Regions from separate parts of the Variovorax multivorans genome, predicted to be linked through region 1. Evidence: predicted binding sites of a transcription regulator. Region 1 holds the regulator's gene; each other region holds the start of a gene.
What was found. Region 1 encodes sigma-54, which starts transcription at its own class of promoters, with help from an activator protein. Its sites were predicted from a motif close to TGGCANGNAANCTGCTTT; they were not measured.
Positions count from the first base shown of each region.

Region 1 (4,174 bases):
ATCGAGTCGGACTCGATGCGTTACGACGACCTGAAGCAGACCAGCGTGTTCACCGGTAACGTGCTCGTTACGAAGGGCACGATCATCATCCGTGGCGCACGCATGGATGTACGCCAGGACCCCGAGGGCTACCAGTACGGCGTGGTCACGGCGGCTCCGGGCAAGCGGGCCTACTACAAGCAGAAGCGCAACGCGCCCGACGAGTGGATCGAGGGCGAATCGGAAGTCATCGAGTACGACAGCCGTGCCGACAACGTCAAGTTCATCCGCAACGCCACCATGCGCCGCCTGCTCGGCGCCACGCCGAACGACGAAAGCCAGGGCGCGCTGATCGTCTACGACCAGAGCAACGACACCTACACGGTCAACGGTTCCACCGTGCCGCCGAACACCGCCGTCAACGCGTCCACCCCGGGCGGGCGCGTCAAGACCATCCTGACCCCCAAGGCCGCCACCGCACCGGCGGCCGGTGCCTCGGCCCCGGCCGGTGCGAAGGCGGCGCCGCCGGCGCCCACGCCCGCACCCGGCAAGGGCCTGCGCCCGAGCACCACGCTCAGTGACCAGGGAGAAACCCGCAAGTGATCGAAACCGCTGGAACGCAGGACGCCAACGGCGCACCGGGCAGCCGCCTGATCGCGCGCGGCCTGAAGAAGAGCTATGGCAGCCGCACGGTCGTGAAAGACGTCTCGCTCGACGTGCAGAAGGGCGAAGTCGTCGGGCTGCTCGGGCCGAACGGCGCGGGCAAGACCACCTCGTTCTACATGATCGTGGGGCTGGTGCGCGCCGACGCGGGCGACATCAGCATCGACGGCGAGCCCATCGCCCACATGCCCATTCACCGCCGCGCCCGCATGGGCCTGAGCTACCTGCCGCAGGAAGCCTCGATCTTCCGCAAGCTCACGGTCGAGGAAAACGTGCGCGCCGTGCTCGAGCTCCAGAGCGAGCCCGACGAGAACGGCAAGATGGCGCCGCTGTCGAAGCAGCACATGGACGAGCGCCTGGCCGAACTGCTGGCCGACCTGCGCGTCGACCACCTGCGCGATTCGCCCGCGCTCGCGCTGTCGGGCGGCGAGCGCCGCCGCGTCGAAATTGCGCGTGCGCTGGCCACGCAGCCGCGCTTCATCCTGCTGGACGAGCCCTTCGCCGGCATCGACCCGATCGCCGTGATCGAAATCCAGCGGATCATCAGTTTCCTGAAGGAGCGCGGCATCGGCGTGCTCATCACCGACCACAACGTGCGTGAAACGCTGGGCATCTGCGATCACGCTTTCATCATCAGCGACGGGCATGTGCTGGCACAAGGCACACCCTCGGAGATCGTCGACAACGCCGAGGTACGCAGGGTGTACTTGGGCGAACACTTCCGCATGTAAGGGCGGGGGCGGTTCCCATGAAGCAAGGGCTATCCCTTCGCGTTTCGCAGCATCTGGCGTTGACGCCACAGCTGCAGCAGTCGATCAGGCTGCTTCAACTCTCCACGCTCGAACTGAGCCAGGAGGTGGAGCAGATGCTCGACGAGAACCCGTTCCTCGAGCGCACGGCTGAAGAAGCGGCGCGCGAGGAATTCGGGCTCGACACGGCCGATGCCCCGGTGCCGCGCGACGACGGCGGCGATAGCGGCGACGGCGAGAGCGACTTCGCTTCCCCCGCCGCCAGCGCGTCCACTGCTTCCACCGAAACAAGCACCACCACCACGGCCGACACCGACGGCCCCGCCGCCGAAATCACCGAGCGCGAGCCCGACTGGGAAGGCGACGGCACCGTCGACATGGCGCCCGACGACAGCGAATGGGGCAGCGACGCGCCCGCGCGCCAGAACAACCTGGGTGATGACGAACGCGCCGACGCCACCGAACTCGCGCGCAGCCAGGAATCGCTGCAGTCCTTCCTGCACCGCCAGGCGCTGAGCCTGCGGCTGAACGAAAACGACAGCGCCGCGCTGCGCTTTCTCATCGAATCGCTCAACGACGACGGCTACCTCGAAGACTCGCTGCCCGCACTGGCCTCGGGCCTGGCCGGCGACGACAACGACCAGTTCGACGACCTCGTGCATCACTTTCAGGTGGCGCTCGGCCTGCTGCAGAGCCTGGAGCCGGCCGGCGTCGGCGCGCGCGACCTCGGCGAATGCCTGGGCATCCAGCTGCGCGCCCTGGCCCGCGAGGACGAGACCGACGAAGAAGAGCTGGTCCGCAAGATCGCCATTGCCATCTGCAAGCAGCCAATGGAGCTGCTCGCGCGCCGCGACTTCAAGCGCCTGGCCACGCTCACCCGCAGCAACGAGGAACTGGTGCGCTCGGCGCTGCAGATCATTGCGCGGCTCGAGCCCAAGCCGGGCCGGCGCTTCGTCGACGTCGAGCGCAACATCGTCATTCCCGACGTCATAGTCACCAAGACGGGCCGCGGCACCAACGTGAAGTTCCGCGTTATGCTGAACCCCGAGGTGATGCCGCGCCTGCGCGTGCACGACATCTACGCCGGCGCACTCAAGTCGCACAAGGGCGAAGGCAGCCAGGCGCTGTCGCAGCGGCTGCAGGAAGCGCGCTGGTTCATCAAGAACATCCAGCAGCGCTTCGACACCATCCTGCGCGTGAGCAACGCGATCGTCGAGCGGCAGAAGAGCTACTTCGTGCACGGCGAGCTTGCGATGCGTCCGCTGGTGCTGCGCGAGATCGCCGACGAGCTGGGCCTGCACGAATCGACCATCTCGCGCGTGACCACCGCCAAGTACATGGCCACGCCCTTCGGCACGGTCGAGCTCAAGTACTTCTTCGGCTCGGCGCTGGGCACCGAGACCGGCGGCAATGCATCGAGCACCGCGGTGCGCGCGCTGATCAAGCAGTTCGTCAGCTCGGAGAGCATCAAGAAGCCGCTGTCGGACAGCCAGATCTCCGAGATGCTGAAAGAGCAGGGCATCGAGTGCGCGCGTCGCACCGTGGCCAAGTACCGCGAGGCGCTGCGCATTGCGCCCGCCAACCTTCGCAAGGCCCTGTAGAAAGACGCCGATGACCCGTCGCCTGCTGTCGCTGTCGCGTTGTGGGCATTGGGTTTTCGTCATGGCGGCGGTCTTGCTGTTCGCAGGCTGCGCCACATTGCCCGACGAGGCACCGCGCCCGCCCACCAAGGCCATGACCGTGTCGGCCGACACCGCTCTCGGAAAGATCGCGCTGGCCTCGCAGCCCGACCCCGACCTGAGCGGCTTTCGCCTGATGCCCGGCGGCGACTTCGCCTTCGATACCCGCATCCAGCTGGCCCGCCGCGCGCAGCGCACGCTCGACGTGCAGTACTACCAGATCGAGAACGACGAGACCGGCCGCTACCTGATGCGCACCCTGCGCGATGCCGCACTGCGCGGCGTGCGCGTGCGGCTGTTGATGGACGACCTCTACACCTCCGGCGAGGACGAGCTGCTGCTCGGCCTCGCCGCCACGCCCAACGTGGAGCTGCGGCTGTTCAACCCGTTCCCGGCCGGGCGCGGCAGCCTGCTGAAGCGCTTCAGCGCCTCGCTCTTCGACTTCAGCCGCGTCAACCGCCGCATGCACAACAAGCTGTTCATTGCCGACGGCGCGATGGCGGTGGCGGGCGGGCGAAACATCGGCAACCAGTACTTCAGGCGCACCGCGGGCGAGAACTTCCTCGACCTCGACACCTTCGTCACCGGCGCGCTGATCCCGCGGCTGGGCAGCCTGTTCGACCAGTACTGGAACAGCATCTACGTGCGGCCGGTCCAGTCGGTGGTGGCCAGCGACCTGTCGCGCGAGGAACTGCAGAAGCGCTTCGACGTCGCCACCGGCCCCGACACCACGCCACCGCCGCCGCCGCCCGCGCCCAACGACCTGCTCGGCTACAGCCCGATGGCGGAAGACCTGAACGCCGGCAAGCTCGGCCTGATCTGGGCCACCGCAGAGGCCTACGCCGATTCGCCCGAGCGCGTGATCGGCAAGACCGCCTCCTACGGCGGCGTGCCGTTGCTGGACGTCGACAGCGTGCGCTACAACGTGGTCGAGCAGATGCGCCGCGCGCGCTCCGAGGTGACCATCGTCTCGCCCTACCTCATTCCGGGCGCCTCGGGGTTGGAGGTGATGCGCGAGATCCGGGGCCGCAACGTGAAGATCAGCGTGGTCACCAATTCGCTGGCCGCCACCGACGAGCCGCTGGTGCACACCGCCTACCGCCG
Region 1 is NZ_JBPJZL010000015.1:37,228-41,401, reverse strand. It holds gene lptA (lipopolysaccharide transport periplasmic protein LptA) at 1-582, shown strand, start outside; gene lptB (LPS export ABC transporter ATP-binding protein) at 579-1,373, shown strand; gene rpoN (RNA polymerase factor sigma-54) at 1,391-2,992, shown strand; gene ACSFCA_RS29965 (phospholipase D family protein) at 3,003-4,174, shown strand, end outside.

Region 2 (4,174 bases), on a different contig from region 1:
TGGGTGTATTCGATGAGGTCGCGCGATTCGACCTCCATCTGCAGCAGCTGCGCCGCGCCGCGGATGCCGCCGAGCGGGTTCTTGATCTCATGCGCGAGATTGCGGATGAGCTCCTTGTTGGCCTGCGCCTGGTCGATGAGGCGCTCTTCGCGGTCTTGCCGCACCTGCTGCTCGAGCGGCGACATCTCGATGATGAGCTCGCCCTTCTTGTCGCCCTGCGCGAGCGTGACCTGCACAGGCATCAGCTCGTGGTTGACGCGGCGCAGGAAGGCCTCGTAGCGCAGCGTTGCAAAGTCGTTGCTGCTCGCGCCGTCGATGGCCGTGCGCAGCACCTGCGGCTCATGAAAACACGCGCCGAACTGCGAACCTTCGAGCGTGCGACGCGAGGTGCCCAGTGCGTCTTCGAGGCCTGCGTTGGCGAACAGCACGGAGCCGTTGCTGTTGACCACCGCGATCAGCGTGGACAGCAGGTCGAAGGACTGGAAGCGCGGATTGGCGCCGGTCGCCTTCTTCCCGAACACCATGACTACTGCGGCTGCTGCTTGTTCGGCAAGCGGCCGATTTCGCGGCGGATGCCGGCGATGTCACTCTCGTTGCGCGCCAGCTCTGCCTTCATTTCGGCGACGCGGTCCAGGTACTTCTGGTAGTTGCGGCCTTCGCTGCCCTGCTTCTCGGGCTCGCCGTTGTTGTATTCCTTCTGCAGCTCGGCCTGGCGCGCCTCGGCCTTCTTGAGTTCGGCCTCGAGCACCGAACGGGCCTCGCCGTCACGGGCACGCTGGTCGACACCTTCGACACGCGGACTGCCCGCCGGTGCGCGCGCCGCCGAGGAGCCGCCGGACGACGCGGAGCCACCGCCCGAAGACTTGGTACCTTGCACGACCGTGACGTTGCCGCCTTCCATGACCTTGCAGCCCTTCTGCTGGGCGATGGTGGCGTTGTTGGTGTACTCGTTGCCGCAACGCCAGACGCGTTCCTGCGCGAGCGCCGGCAGCGCGATCAATGAACCGGCCAGGAAAATGAGAGAAGCAGTCTTCATGTGTATCGGTGGAGGGCGGCGACAAAGGTGCATTTTCGTGCAATTCGATGCCACCAGTGACAAGATGTTCCACTCCATTGAAAAAGGACGGCCGTGGCCGTCCTTTTTCATTACATCCCCGCCAATGGATTGGTGAGGCTGTACTTCGCGCGATTACAGCGAGTAGTACATGTCGAACTCGACCGGATGGGTCGCCATGCGGAAGCGCGTGACTTCCTGCATCTTCAGATCGATGTACGCATCGATGTACGCATCGGTGAACACGCCGCCCTTGGTCAGGAATGCACGGTCCTTGTCCAGGTATTCCAGGGCCTGGTCGAGGCTGTGGCAGACGGTCGGGATCAGCGCGTCTTCTTCCGGCGGCAGGTGGTACAGGTCCTTGCTGGCGGCTTCGCCCGGATGGATCTTGTTTTCCACGCCGTCGAGACCGGCCATCAGCAGCGCAGCGAAGCCCAGGTACGGGTTCATCAGCGGATCGGGGAAGCGCGCTTCGACGCGACGGCCCTTCGGGTTGGCCACGAACGGAATGCGGATCGAGGCCGAGCGGTTCTTGGCCGAGTAGGCCAGCTTCACCGGGGCTTCGAAGCCGGGAACCAGGCGCTTGTAGCTGTTGGTGCCGGGGTTCGTGATGGCGTTCAGGGCACGGGCGTGCTTGATGATGCCGCCGATGTAGTGCAGGGCGAAGTCAGACAGGCCTGCGTAGCCGTCGCCGGCGAACAGGTTCTTGCCGTCCTTCCAGACCGACTGGTGCACGTGCATGCCGGAGCCGTTGTCGCCAACGATGGGCTTGGGCATGAAGGTGGCGGTCTTGCCGTAGGCGTGGGCCACGTTGTGGATCACGTACTTCTGCAGCTGGACCCAGTCGGCGCGCTGGACCAGCGTGCTGAACTTGGTGCCGAGTTCCATCTGGCCGGCGTTGGCCACTTCATGGTGATGCACTTCGACCGGGATGCCGAGCGATTCGAGCACCAGGCACATTTCCGAGCGCATGTCCTGGAAGCTGTCGACCGGGGGAACCGGGAAGTAGCCGCCCTTGACTGCCGGACGATGGCCGGTGTTGCCGTGCTCGTATTCCTTGTCGGTGTTCCACGAGGCTTCTTCGGAGTCGATCTTCACGAAGCAGCCCGACATGTCGTTCTTCCAGCGGACGCCGTCGAACACGAAGAATTCGGGTTCCGGACCGAAGAAGGCGGTGTCGCCCAGGCCCGAAGCCTTCATGTACGCCTCGGCGCGCTTGGCGAGCGAACGCGGATCGCGCTCGTAGGCCTTGCCGTCGGCGGGGTCGATCACGTCGCAGGTCAGGATCAGCGTCGTTTCTTCGAAGAAGGGGTCGATGTTGGCGGTGTTCGGGTCGGGCATGAGTTGCATGTCCGAAGCTTCGATCCCCTTCCAGCCAGCGATGGACGAGCCGTCGAATGCGTGGCCCGAGGTGAATTTGTCTTCATCGAAAGCCGAGACCGGCACGGTCACGTGCTGCTCTTTGCCACGGGTGTCGGTGAAGCGGAAGTCGACGAACTTGACCTCGTTTTCCTTGACGAGCTTGAGTACATCGGCGACGGTCTTTGCCATCAGTTTCTCCTGAGTTGGATGGTGGTTAGGAATACAGGGACGAGGGATGCAGTTTCTGTGCCATTGTCACCTCACTCGATGAGGCTTTAGTGGCCGCCGCAAACCCCAAATGAAGGCGGAATTTCACCAAAATGGTGCGTTCAGCATCAACGCACCAATTCTGGACCAAGCTTGGCATCAAAGGTGTGCAACCCTTCGATCAGCTGGACATAGGCGGCATCGAGCCGGCCGGGGTCGCCCTTGACGCCCAGCTCGATGTGGCGGCCGTATTCGGGGTGATCGACGCTCGGCAGGCTGAACACCTTGATGCCGGCGTGGGTGGCCTCGATGGCCTGCATGAGCGGGGTCAGCGTGGCTTCCATGGCACCGAAAACGATCACCGACTTCTCGGCGACGGCATTGCGGGTAAACAGTTCGGCGTAACGGCCGTCGAGCACGGACTCGATCATCGGCCAGGCCATGACGGGGAAGCCCGGCACGAAGTGCACGTCGCCGACGCTGAAGCCCGGGATCTTGTTGTACGGGTTGTAGATGAGCACGGCGCCTTGCGGAAACACGCCCATGTTGAGCCGGTGCACGTTGTCGGAGCGGTCGGGCTCGTAGGGCACGCCCTGCTCTCGGGCGGTGTCCTGCATGCGCTCACGGATCAGCAGTTCGGCCTCGGGGTGCAGCGCCAGCGGCACGCCCAGGGCCTTGGCGGCGCACTGGCGGGTGTGGTCGTCGGGCGTGGCGCCGATGCCGCCGGTCGAGAAGACGATGTCGCCCGAGGCGAAGGCGCGCGCCAGCGCGGCCGTGATGCGTGCGGGCTCGTCGCCCACGTATTCGGCCCAGCTGAGCTGCAGGCCGCGCGCGGCGAGCAGCTCGATGACCTTGGCCATGTGCTTGTCGGCCCGCTTGCCGGAAAGGATCTCGTCGCCGACGACGATGAGACCGAATGCGCGTGTCATGGTGAACCCCATTGGGAAAGAGCGGCCTTGCTGGCCTCTTCGGCTTCGAGGGCCGGTGTTGCGCCGTTGGCGGCCAATGCCTCGGCCACCGCGCGCTGGGCACGCAGCCGCGCGAGCGCGTCGAGGCAGTAGTGAGCGAACCAGAGCGCCGAGAAGGCGAAGACCAGTGTGTAGATCCAGATGGCGATCGGCACCAGCACGAAGAAGGCGGCGGCGAACAGCAGGCCCGATGCCCAGACGATGCTGGGCGCCGCGCCCAGGTAGCCGCACAGCACGCCGATGCACAGCAGCGGCAGCCGGTGCGCGCGCAGCAGCGCGGCGCGCTCCTCGGGGCTGGCGTGCTCGGCCAGCGCATCGAAGCTCATCACGCGGTAGGTGAGCCAGCCCCAGATCAGCGGCGGCAAGATCAGCACCAGCGGCGGAATGAGCCACAGCGGCATCGACACCACGAGGGCGATCAGCGCCAGGATGGTGACGCCGAGCGAACGCGCGACGCTGCCGAGGAACGACGCGCCCTTTTTCTGTTCGAGCGAGGGAAAACGCCGCTCGCCCACGAGCTTGGTCAGCGCAGGCGCCATGAAGCCGGCCACGATCAGCAGGCAGACCACCACGATCAGCGGCG
Region 2 is NZ_JBPJZL010000002.1:24,206-28,379, forward strand. It holds gene glnL (nitrogen regulation protein NR(II)) at 1-524, opposite strand, end outside; gene ACSFCA_RS03675 (hypothetical protein) at 527-1,036, opposite strand; gene glnA (type I glutamate--ammonia ligase) at 1,190-2,605, opposite strand; gene ACSFCA_RS03685 (competence/damage-inducible protein A) at 2,752-3,552, opposite strand; gene ACSFCA_RS03690 (EI24 domain-containing protein) at 3,549-4,174, opposite strand, start outside.
Region 2: glnA (type I glutamate--ammonia ligase) is a predicted target of sigma-54. The motif match lies at 2,651-2,668, and genes of this name have one in related genera.

Region 3 (4,174 bases), on a different contig from region 1:
CATCGGCATCAACAGCGGCGTGATGAGCGTGGGCGACATGGGCTCCACCGCACGCCGCAGCTATACCGTGGTCGGCGACGCGGTCAATCTCGCATCCCGCCTCGAGGGCCTGAGCGGACACTATGGCGTGGAAGTCGTGGCCAGCGGCGCGACATGCGAACTGGCGCCCGACTACATCTGGCAAGAACTCGATAGCGTTCGCGTCAAGGGAAAGGCACAAGCCGTTGCCGTTTTTACGCCTCTGGCCGCACGCACACCCGAAGCCGCGGCGCAGACCCAGCAACTGCTCGACCGCTGGAGCGAAGTGCTCGCGGCCTATCGTCGGCAGGACTGGGCAATGGGCCGAAACTTGCTGGCCCCCCTGCTCGCCGCAGATGCCAAAAAAGTCCTTTACCAGCTCTACGCCCAGCGTTTAGCCTCGATGGCGTTGCGACCGCAAGACCCTGATTGGGATGGCGCAACCCGGTTCGAAACCAAATGACGACAGACACATACAAGGGGTCTCTCACAATGCAGGTTCGTGTGCTGGGTTGCTCAGGCGCCATCGCCAAAGACTGCCGCACCACCTCGTTCCTGGTCGACACGGACCTGCTCGTCGATGCGGGCACGGGCGTCGGAGACCTCACGCTCGATGAAATGGTCCGCATCGACGATGTCGTGCTCACCCACAGCCACCTCGACCACATCGCCGCGCTCCCCTTGATGCTCGACGCCGTGGGCAGCCGCCGCACCCAGCCGCTGCGCGTGCACGCGCTGAAAGCCACCATCGACGCGCTGCGGGCGCACGTGTTCAACAACGTCATCTGGCCGGATTTCGAGAGCATTCCGAGCATCGAGGCGCCGTTCGTGAGCTTTCACGACATTGCGGTCGGGCAACGGCTGCCGCTGGGCAGCCGCGAGCCCAAGCTGGTCGAGGTGCTGCCTGCGGTTCACACCGTGCCGGCCTGCGGCTTCGCCGTGCGGCGGGCCGAAGGCGGTGCTCACTGGGTGTTCAGCGGGGATACTGAGCGCAACGCGCCCTTTTGGGAGCGGGTGAACGCGATCGATGTGGCGATGCTGGTGATCGAAACGGCCTTCAGCAGCCGCGAGCAGGCGCTGGCTGAGCGTAGCCTGCACCTGTCGCCCGCGGTGCTGGCTGATGAGCTGGCGCATATCGGGCCGGGGAAGCAATACCCGATCTACATCACCCACACCAAGCCCACCGAAACCGACGAAATCATGAGCCAGATCGAGGCGCTGATGGACGAGCAGGTGGCGGGGCTGGCGCAGCGGGATATTCGCTGGCTGAAGGCGGATGGGATCCTGACTTGCTGATGGCGAGTGATGCGTTGGCATGACAAATTTGTCACCAAACGTGGCGTCTTGAAGCAACTTGTGTCACACGACGTAACGACAATGTGATCAAAGTTGACGTGTTCGGTCAGCAGGAGGCTCTGGGGGCGGGTGGCACAGATGCTGCGGAAGGTACCTCGCTCCGGGCAGGTTCCCGGGCGTAACAACCAACCAACCTGGAGTTAGTGAATGAACCGTCGTACTATCGCCCGCCGTGCACAGGCCGGCTTTACCCTTATCGAATTGATGATCGTTGTGGCGATCATTGGTATTTTGGCTGCCATCGCTATTCCGCAGTACCAAACTTACATTGCCAAGTCGCAGGTTGCACGCGTAGTTTCGGAAACCGGCGCGCAAAAAACGGCAGTCGAAGATTGCGTGAACAACGGTCAAGTGACCGCTGGCGGAGCCACCGACACAACTCACTGCGGCGGGACCGCAACCGGCTCCAATCTGCTGACCGCCGCTTCGGGCAACACGGTGAATGGTGGCGCGCCCGCAACCGCCACGCTCGGCGCCCCGGTGCTGAACTTCGTTACCGCTTCCACCCCCACGATCACCTCGACTTTCGGTGGCAGTGCAGCCGCGGCTCTGACGGGCAACACCGTCATTTGGGCCCGTGCGGCTGACGGCAGCTGGGCATGCGCTTCGAACGTTCTGAAGAAGTACGCACCTGTTGCATGCCCCACGACCTCCGCAACGTAATCTTTCAATTCAGAAAAGGGGCCGCCTTCGGGCGGCTTTTTTGATTGTCCATTTGGTGAAATCGCCTTTTTATAAAAGGCGGCGTGGCACGCGGCGTGCTGGTAGACAAACTCCTCGGACTCCATTTTCAACTGGTAGGGAAAAATTAGATCATGACAAATCGATCTGCCATTGAATGCACGCAGCGCGGCTTCACCCTCATTGAATTAATGATTGTCGTGGCGATCATTGGAATTTTGGCCGCTATAGCAATTCCGCAGTACCAGACTTATGTCGTGAAGTCCCAAGTTGCTCGCGTTGTGAGTGAAACAGGTACCCAAAAGACAGCAGTAGAGGACTGCATTAACAGCGGTCAAATTACTGCCGGTCAGGCCAGTGATGCAGCTCACTGCGGTGGTACTGCCACCGGTTCAAATATGTTGACACCAGCCACCGGCAACACTGTGAACGGCGGAGCTCCCGCTCTTGCGACACAGGGCGCCCCAGTTCTTAATTTTGTAACGGCCGGTGGCCCGACGATCGTTTCGACGTTCGGTGGCTCTGCCTCTACTGCCATTGCAACTGCCACGATTACTTGGACTCGTAACGCAGCTGATGGAAGCTGGGCTTGCGTTTCTACTGTTCTTAAGAAATACGCCCCCTCTGCGTGTCCGACCAGTTCGGCGACGTGATTTTTAAGCTGAGATATGAGCCAGCTTGGGGTGGCTTTTTTATGCGCCTTCCAATATCGCTATATTTTAATCGAAGTCAAAATATGACGGTTTTTTGCTGATTGAACTGATGATTGTCGTTTCGATTATTGAGGTGCTCGCTGCAATTGCTGTTTTTTAGTATCAAAATTACGTTTTCAGATCGCAAGTTCAGCATTTTGTAGGAGAGGCGGCTGCAATAAAGTCTGCAGTTGAGATTTGCCTTCCGAGCGGAAAAAATAATTTGGAAAATCCAGGGAAGGCTGGCAATTGCGATCCTCAAGCAATAGGCTCCGATTTACAGGCGACCGGCGGCAACCCCGCTCCCTCTGTTGCCGAGACTTGGTCGACCGTTGGCTCCAGTGTGTTCCACAGGTGTTCTTGTCTACTACCGTCCCGTCGACGATCGTGGCGATATTGGGAAATTTAGCGGAAGCGCCACTGCAAGGCGCAACCGCAGGCGCAATTACGTTAAGGCGAGATTTTGATGGCTCTTGGAGTTGCAAATCAGTGAACATCGATCCTAAATACGTCCACTCTGCTTGCCCTCCTTGATGGAGCGGTGCCCAGCAGCGCCATACTCAATTCGATTATTTAGTGAACGGGCCCATGCCTGAATTGGCGTTCAAGGCGCTCCCTGACTGCTGGGGCTAGGGCAGCGGAACGGTTTGTCAAGAGCTGCTGCCACTCCTCTCGCAACGGTTGCTTGACCTCAGGGGTCACATCCTTGGTTTCGTGAGGATCAGACAGCAAATCGAATGTAAATTGCTTGTTTGCATTGACATCACTCCAATGCTTATAGAGCTTCCCTGGCGTGCGCCCATCGACCAGTCCTATTAGTTGAGCTTGTTGAAAGTAGACGATCCGGGCCTGAGTCGAATTTTGCAGGGGGACGCCGTCCCAAGATCGAGGGGTGGGCATATCAAGAAGCCCCAGCAGCGTGGGTGCGATATCGACTTGTGAGATCACTGGATCAGGTCTTAACCCGTCTGCGTTGGCTGTACCGTACGAGAGAAGTACAAGCGGCACGCGAAGCGATTCCTCCCATACGCTGTGCGTGTGACTGTAAAGGCCCCGCTCGCCGAGCGACTCACCATGATCGCCGGTAATAAGGACAAGGGCATCGCGCAAGTACCCTCGCGCCTCCAGCATCTTGAGGATGTCGCCAATCACACGATCAGCTTGCAGGATGCCTCTGTCGTAGAAGTTCGTGGCGCGCTGTGGCATCTGTGCGTCTCCAGAGCCCCAGCGAACCGCGGTGTAATTTTCGCCAGGCCCGAACTTCGGCGTATCGTCAAAGCGCTTGCCGAGTGCATGTGACGACATTAGATGAAATTGAAACATCGTCGGCTTTCCATCCCAAGGACCGAAGTCTTGGAGGCGATCAGTGACCAATCGATCGTCGTTGAGATAAAACTTTGACTGAGAGGCACCATCAAAATAGCTAT
Region 3 is NZ_JBPJZL010000006.1:367,331-371,504, reverse strand. It holds gene ACSFCA_RS17950 (CHASE2 domain-containing protein) at 1-481, shown strand, start outside; gene ACSFCA_RS17945 (3',5'-cyclic-nucleotide phosphodiesterase) at 511-1,314, shown strand; gene ACSFCA_RS17940 (pilin) at 1,522-2,037, shown strand; gene ACSFCA_RS17935 (pilin) at 2,190-2,708, shown strand; gene ACSFCA_RS17930 (pilin) at 3,102-3,281, shown strand; gene ACSFCA_RS17925 (sulfatase-like hydrolase/transferase) at 3,321-4,174, opposite strand, start outside.
Region 3: ACSFCA_RS17940 (pilin) is a predicted target of sigma-54. The motif match lies at 1,445-1,462, and genes of this name have one in related genera.

Region 4 (4,174 bases), on a different contig from region 1:
AAATAAAGGGGGGATTCATTGTCTTGAAACGCGTGCGGCTGCGCCTAGATGAGGTGTCAAGCGGCACTCACGATTGAACGGCCGCGCAGTGTAAGGGACACACATTCCTTGTCCCCATTGTGTTGATTCAGGAGTTCTTCATCATGTTTTTCGCCCCCACCCTTCGCACCGCCCGCTTCGCTCCTCGCGCCTATGACCGCTCGTTCGAACGCTTCGTGAACGAAGCCTTCGCCGGTGCCCGCCGCTCGCCACTCGTGGAGCAGGACGACAAGAGCTGGACCCTCTCGCTCGACGTGCCGGGTTTCACGCGCGAAGACCTCGCGATCAGCATCGAAGGCGCCGTGCTGCGCATCGACAGCAAGGCCGAAGCCAAGCGCCAGTTCAAGGCCGCCTACGAGCTGCCGCAAGACATCGACGTGGCCACCAGCGAAGCGAAGCTCGAGAACGGCGTGCTCACGCTGAAGCTCGGCAAACTGGTCCCCGTGAGCCAAGCCACTCAGTTACAAATCAACTAATTTGGCCTATGCCCACAAGAGGAAAATGTTAGTTAAGGCCTCGTTTTGACTTTAAACGAGCACCTTATTCACAATAGCGCTAGATAACGTCACATGATGTGACGTTTTCCCAGAACTTTCTTCTTCGTGGGCGTCTCGTAAACGCACCGAACTCGCTACGGTGCGGTTCGGGTGCCCCCAAAGGCACCATGAAAACGCACCTTCAATCCGCCAACCCCAACGAACAATCCGACACGCTCCTGGTGTTCCTGCCCGGGGCATACCTGAAGCCCGACGAGTTCGAGCGCGAAGGGTTCATCGCAGCCGTGCGCGAACGCCATCTGGCGGCCGACTCCCTGCTGGTGGACGCGGATGTCTCCTACTACTACGAGCAGACGCTGAGCGATCGCCTCCACACCGAGGTCATCGAGCCGCAGCGCGCCAAGGGCTACAAGTCGATCTGGCTCGTGGGCATTTCCATCGGTGGCTTCGGTGCGCTCATTCACGAACTGGCACGGCCGGGCTCGGTGGACGGCATCGTGGCGCTCGCGCCCTACCTGGGGCGCCGGGTGCTCGGCGCGGAGATCAAGAAGGCCGGCGGCCTGCGCGCCTGGCAGGCGCCCACCGGGCCGCAGCCCGACGAAGAGCCCGACCGCAAGCTCTGGCCCTTCTTCCAGCAGTACCTGGAAGCCCAGCCGTCGCAGAACCTGCCGCCGCTGTATCTGGGCTTCGGGCTCGACGACCGCTTTGCCAGCAACCACAAGCTGCTGGCCGACGCCCTGCCGCCGGGGCGCGTCTTCACGACCGAGGGTGGCCACGACTGGCCGCAGTGGCGCCAGCTGTGGCGCAATGTGCTTGACGTACTGCCGCTGCCGGCAATCGGTCGATCGAAGCAACTGCTTACGCAGTCTCCGGTAGCGAAGCCTCAGCCGCTGGCGACAGCGAGGCCATGGGCCATCGCGGCCTGACGTCGAAGGCATAGCGCTCGCTCGCCTGCGACAGCCCTGACTGCAAGCGCATCGCCGCAGCCATGGCGATCATCGCGCCGTTGTCGGTGCACAGGTGCAGCTCCGGGTAGTGCACGCGCACCTTGCGCTTCGCGCATGCGGCATTCAGCTGCTCGCGCAGATTCTTGTTGGCTCCCACTCCTCCCGCAACCACCAGCCGCCTGAGTCCGGTCTGGTCGAGCGCGGCGAGCGACTTCTTCAGCAGCACCTCGACGATGGCCGCCTGCGTGGACGCTGCCAGGTCGGCCTTGTTGGCTTCGAGCTGGTCGCCGAGCTTCTTGGCCTGCGTGAGCACGGCCGTCTTCAGGCCGGCAAAGGAAAAATCGAGATCGCCGCTGTGCAGCAACGGCCGCGGCAGCTTGAAGGCCGTCGCATTGCCGCCTTCAGCCAGCTTCGCAAGCCACGGCCCGCCGGGGTACGGCAGGCCCATGAGCTTGGCGCTCTTGTCGAAGGCCTCGCCGGCCGCGTCGTCGATGGTTTCGCCGAGCAGCTTGTAGCGGCCCACGCCGTCCACCCGCATCAGTTGGGTGTGGCCGCCCGACACGAGCAGCGCGACGAACGGAAACTCCGGCGGATCGGCGCTCAGGAACGGCGACAGCAGATGCCCTTCGAGGTGATGCACCCCCAGCACCGGCTTGCCCAGCGCCACGCCCAATGCGCAAGCCACGCCGGCGCCCACCAGCAGCGCGCCTGCCAGGCCCGGTCCGCGCGTGTAGGCCACCACGTCGATCTCGCCCAGCGTGCGACCGGCTTCGGCCATGACGGTCTCGGTCAGCGGCAGCACGCGGCGAATGTGGTCGCGGCTGGCCAGTTCGGGCACCACGCCGCCGTAGGCTTGGTGCATGGCGATCTGGCTGTGCAGCGCGTGCGAAAGCAGCAGCGGCAGCGCGTCGCCGTGCGACTCGACCAGCGCCACGCCGGTTTCATCGCAGGATGATTCGATTCCCAACAAGAGCATGCCGCCGAGTGTAGGCGGCGCCCTCCGCTGGCGCCCGCGAAGGGGCAAACGGTGCCGGCCTCCACGCCCCCGGGGCACGGATGTTGCAGTGACTGAGCCAGAGCCCCGCGCCCACCCACCATGAAATCCGGACTGAGTTTTCTGATTGCCGCTCGCCGCTGCGAAATCGACGAGCTGGATCAGCTCGCCCGCACCAGCGAGCTGGTGGGCGTGATCGGCCGCCTCGTCCACGCGCTGCAGCGCGAGCGGGGCATGTCGAACATGTTCCTCACCTCGCGCGGCGCCCGCTTCGCCGACCAGCGCGGCCCGCAGATCGCCGAATGCATTGCGCTCGAGCAGGAGGTGCGCGCCGGCTTCGACCAGCTCGAGGCCGACAACCACCGCGGCGCGGGCCCCGGCAACAGCGCGCGCCTGTTCAGCCGCATCGCCTGGGTGCTCCCCGGCCTGGACGCCCTGCCCGGCCTGCGCCGCCGCATCGACGCGCTCGAACTGAAGCCCGCGCAGTCCACCGCTGCGTTCGCCAAGCTCGTCGCGGGCCTGCTGTCGGTGGTGTTCGAAGCCGCCGACGGCGCCACCGACCCCGAGATCTCGCGCCTGCTCGTCGCGATGTTCAACTTCATGCAGGGCAAGGAATTCGCCGGCCAGGAGCGCGCCTTCGGCTCCGCCGCGCTGGCGCTGGGCCGCAGCGACGAGGCGCAGCGCCTGCAGTGGCTGCACCTGATCGAATCGCAGGAGCGCTGCTTCCAGGTGTTCGCCGATTTCTCCGGCGAGGCAGTGCTCGCGCTCTGGCGCAACAGCCAGCCCGATGCTGAAGTGGTCGAGCTCGAACGCATTCGCCGGCGCGGCAACACCTCTGCCCCGGCCGACGTGCCGCTCAGCCAGGCCTGGTTCGACTGCTGCACCCGCCGCATCGACGCCATGAAGATCGTCGAAGACCGTCTGGCCGCCGACCTGCGCGCGCTGTGCGAACGCAAGACCGTGCAGGCCCGTAGCGAACTGCAGGAATACCGGCAACTGCTCGACACGCTGGCCCCGCAGGCCGGCGCCCTGTTCTTCGACGATGCCGATGCGCAGTCGGCCGCGCCTGCCCAGTTCGGCCGCCATCTCGAACGCTCGGTGCTCGACATGGTCCAGGAGCAATCGCACCGCCTGCAGGCCATGAGCGACGAGCTCGAAACCGTGCGCGCCTCGCTCAACGAACGCAAGATCGTCGAGCGCGCCAAGGGCCTGCTGATGGCGCACCGCCGGCTCAGCGAAGAAGACGCGCACAAGATGCTGCGCCAGACCGCCATGAACCAGAAGCGGCGGCTGGTCGACGTGGCCGAGTCGATGCTGGCAATGGCCGACTACCTGCCCATGCTCGACCGCGCGCCGCCGCGCTGAAGCGGCCTGGACCGTTCAACTTGGTGCAGTGCACAACAACCGTGCCATCGGCACTTCCCGGCCTGATCGGGCCCTCTCCCATGCTGTAGGGCCGCATCCCGCTACTTTCTTGATAGCAGCCCACAGCTCCCGAAGGCTGGCACACCGCTTGCAAGCAATAAGTTCGTAGGCCCCTCAATGGGTCTTCAGGCAGGCGGCACCCAACGGCGGGTGTCTCCCACCGAACCGGACAAAGGCGTCCCCATCCCGCAAGGGCTCGTTTTCGAGCAGCCCCTGCGCGGTGCGGACGCCTTTTCGTTTTTGTCTTTCTTGTTTTTGTTTGTCTTCAACCG
Region 4 is NZ_JBPJZL010000007.1:341,911-346,084, reverse strand. It holds gene ACSFCA_RS20605 (branched-chain amino acid ABC transporter substrate-binding protein) at 1-19, opposite strand, end outside; gene ACSFCA_RS20600 (Hsp20/alpha crystallin family protein) at 144-515, shown strand; gene ACSFCA_RS20595 (alpha/beta hydrolase-fold protein) at 704-1,462, shown strand; gene tsaD (tRNA (adenosine(37)-N6)-threonylcarbamoyltransferase complex transferase subunit TsaD) at 1,395-2,459, opposite strand; gene ACSFCA_RS20585 (nitrate- and nitrite sensing domain-containing protein) at 2,580-3,842, shown strand.
Region 4: ACSFCA_RS20585 (nitrate- and nitrite sensing domain-containing protein) is a predicted target of sigma-54. The motif match lies at 2,532-2,549, and genes of this name have one in related genera.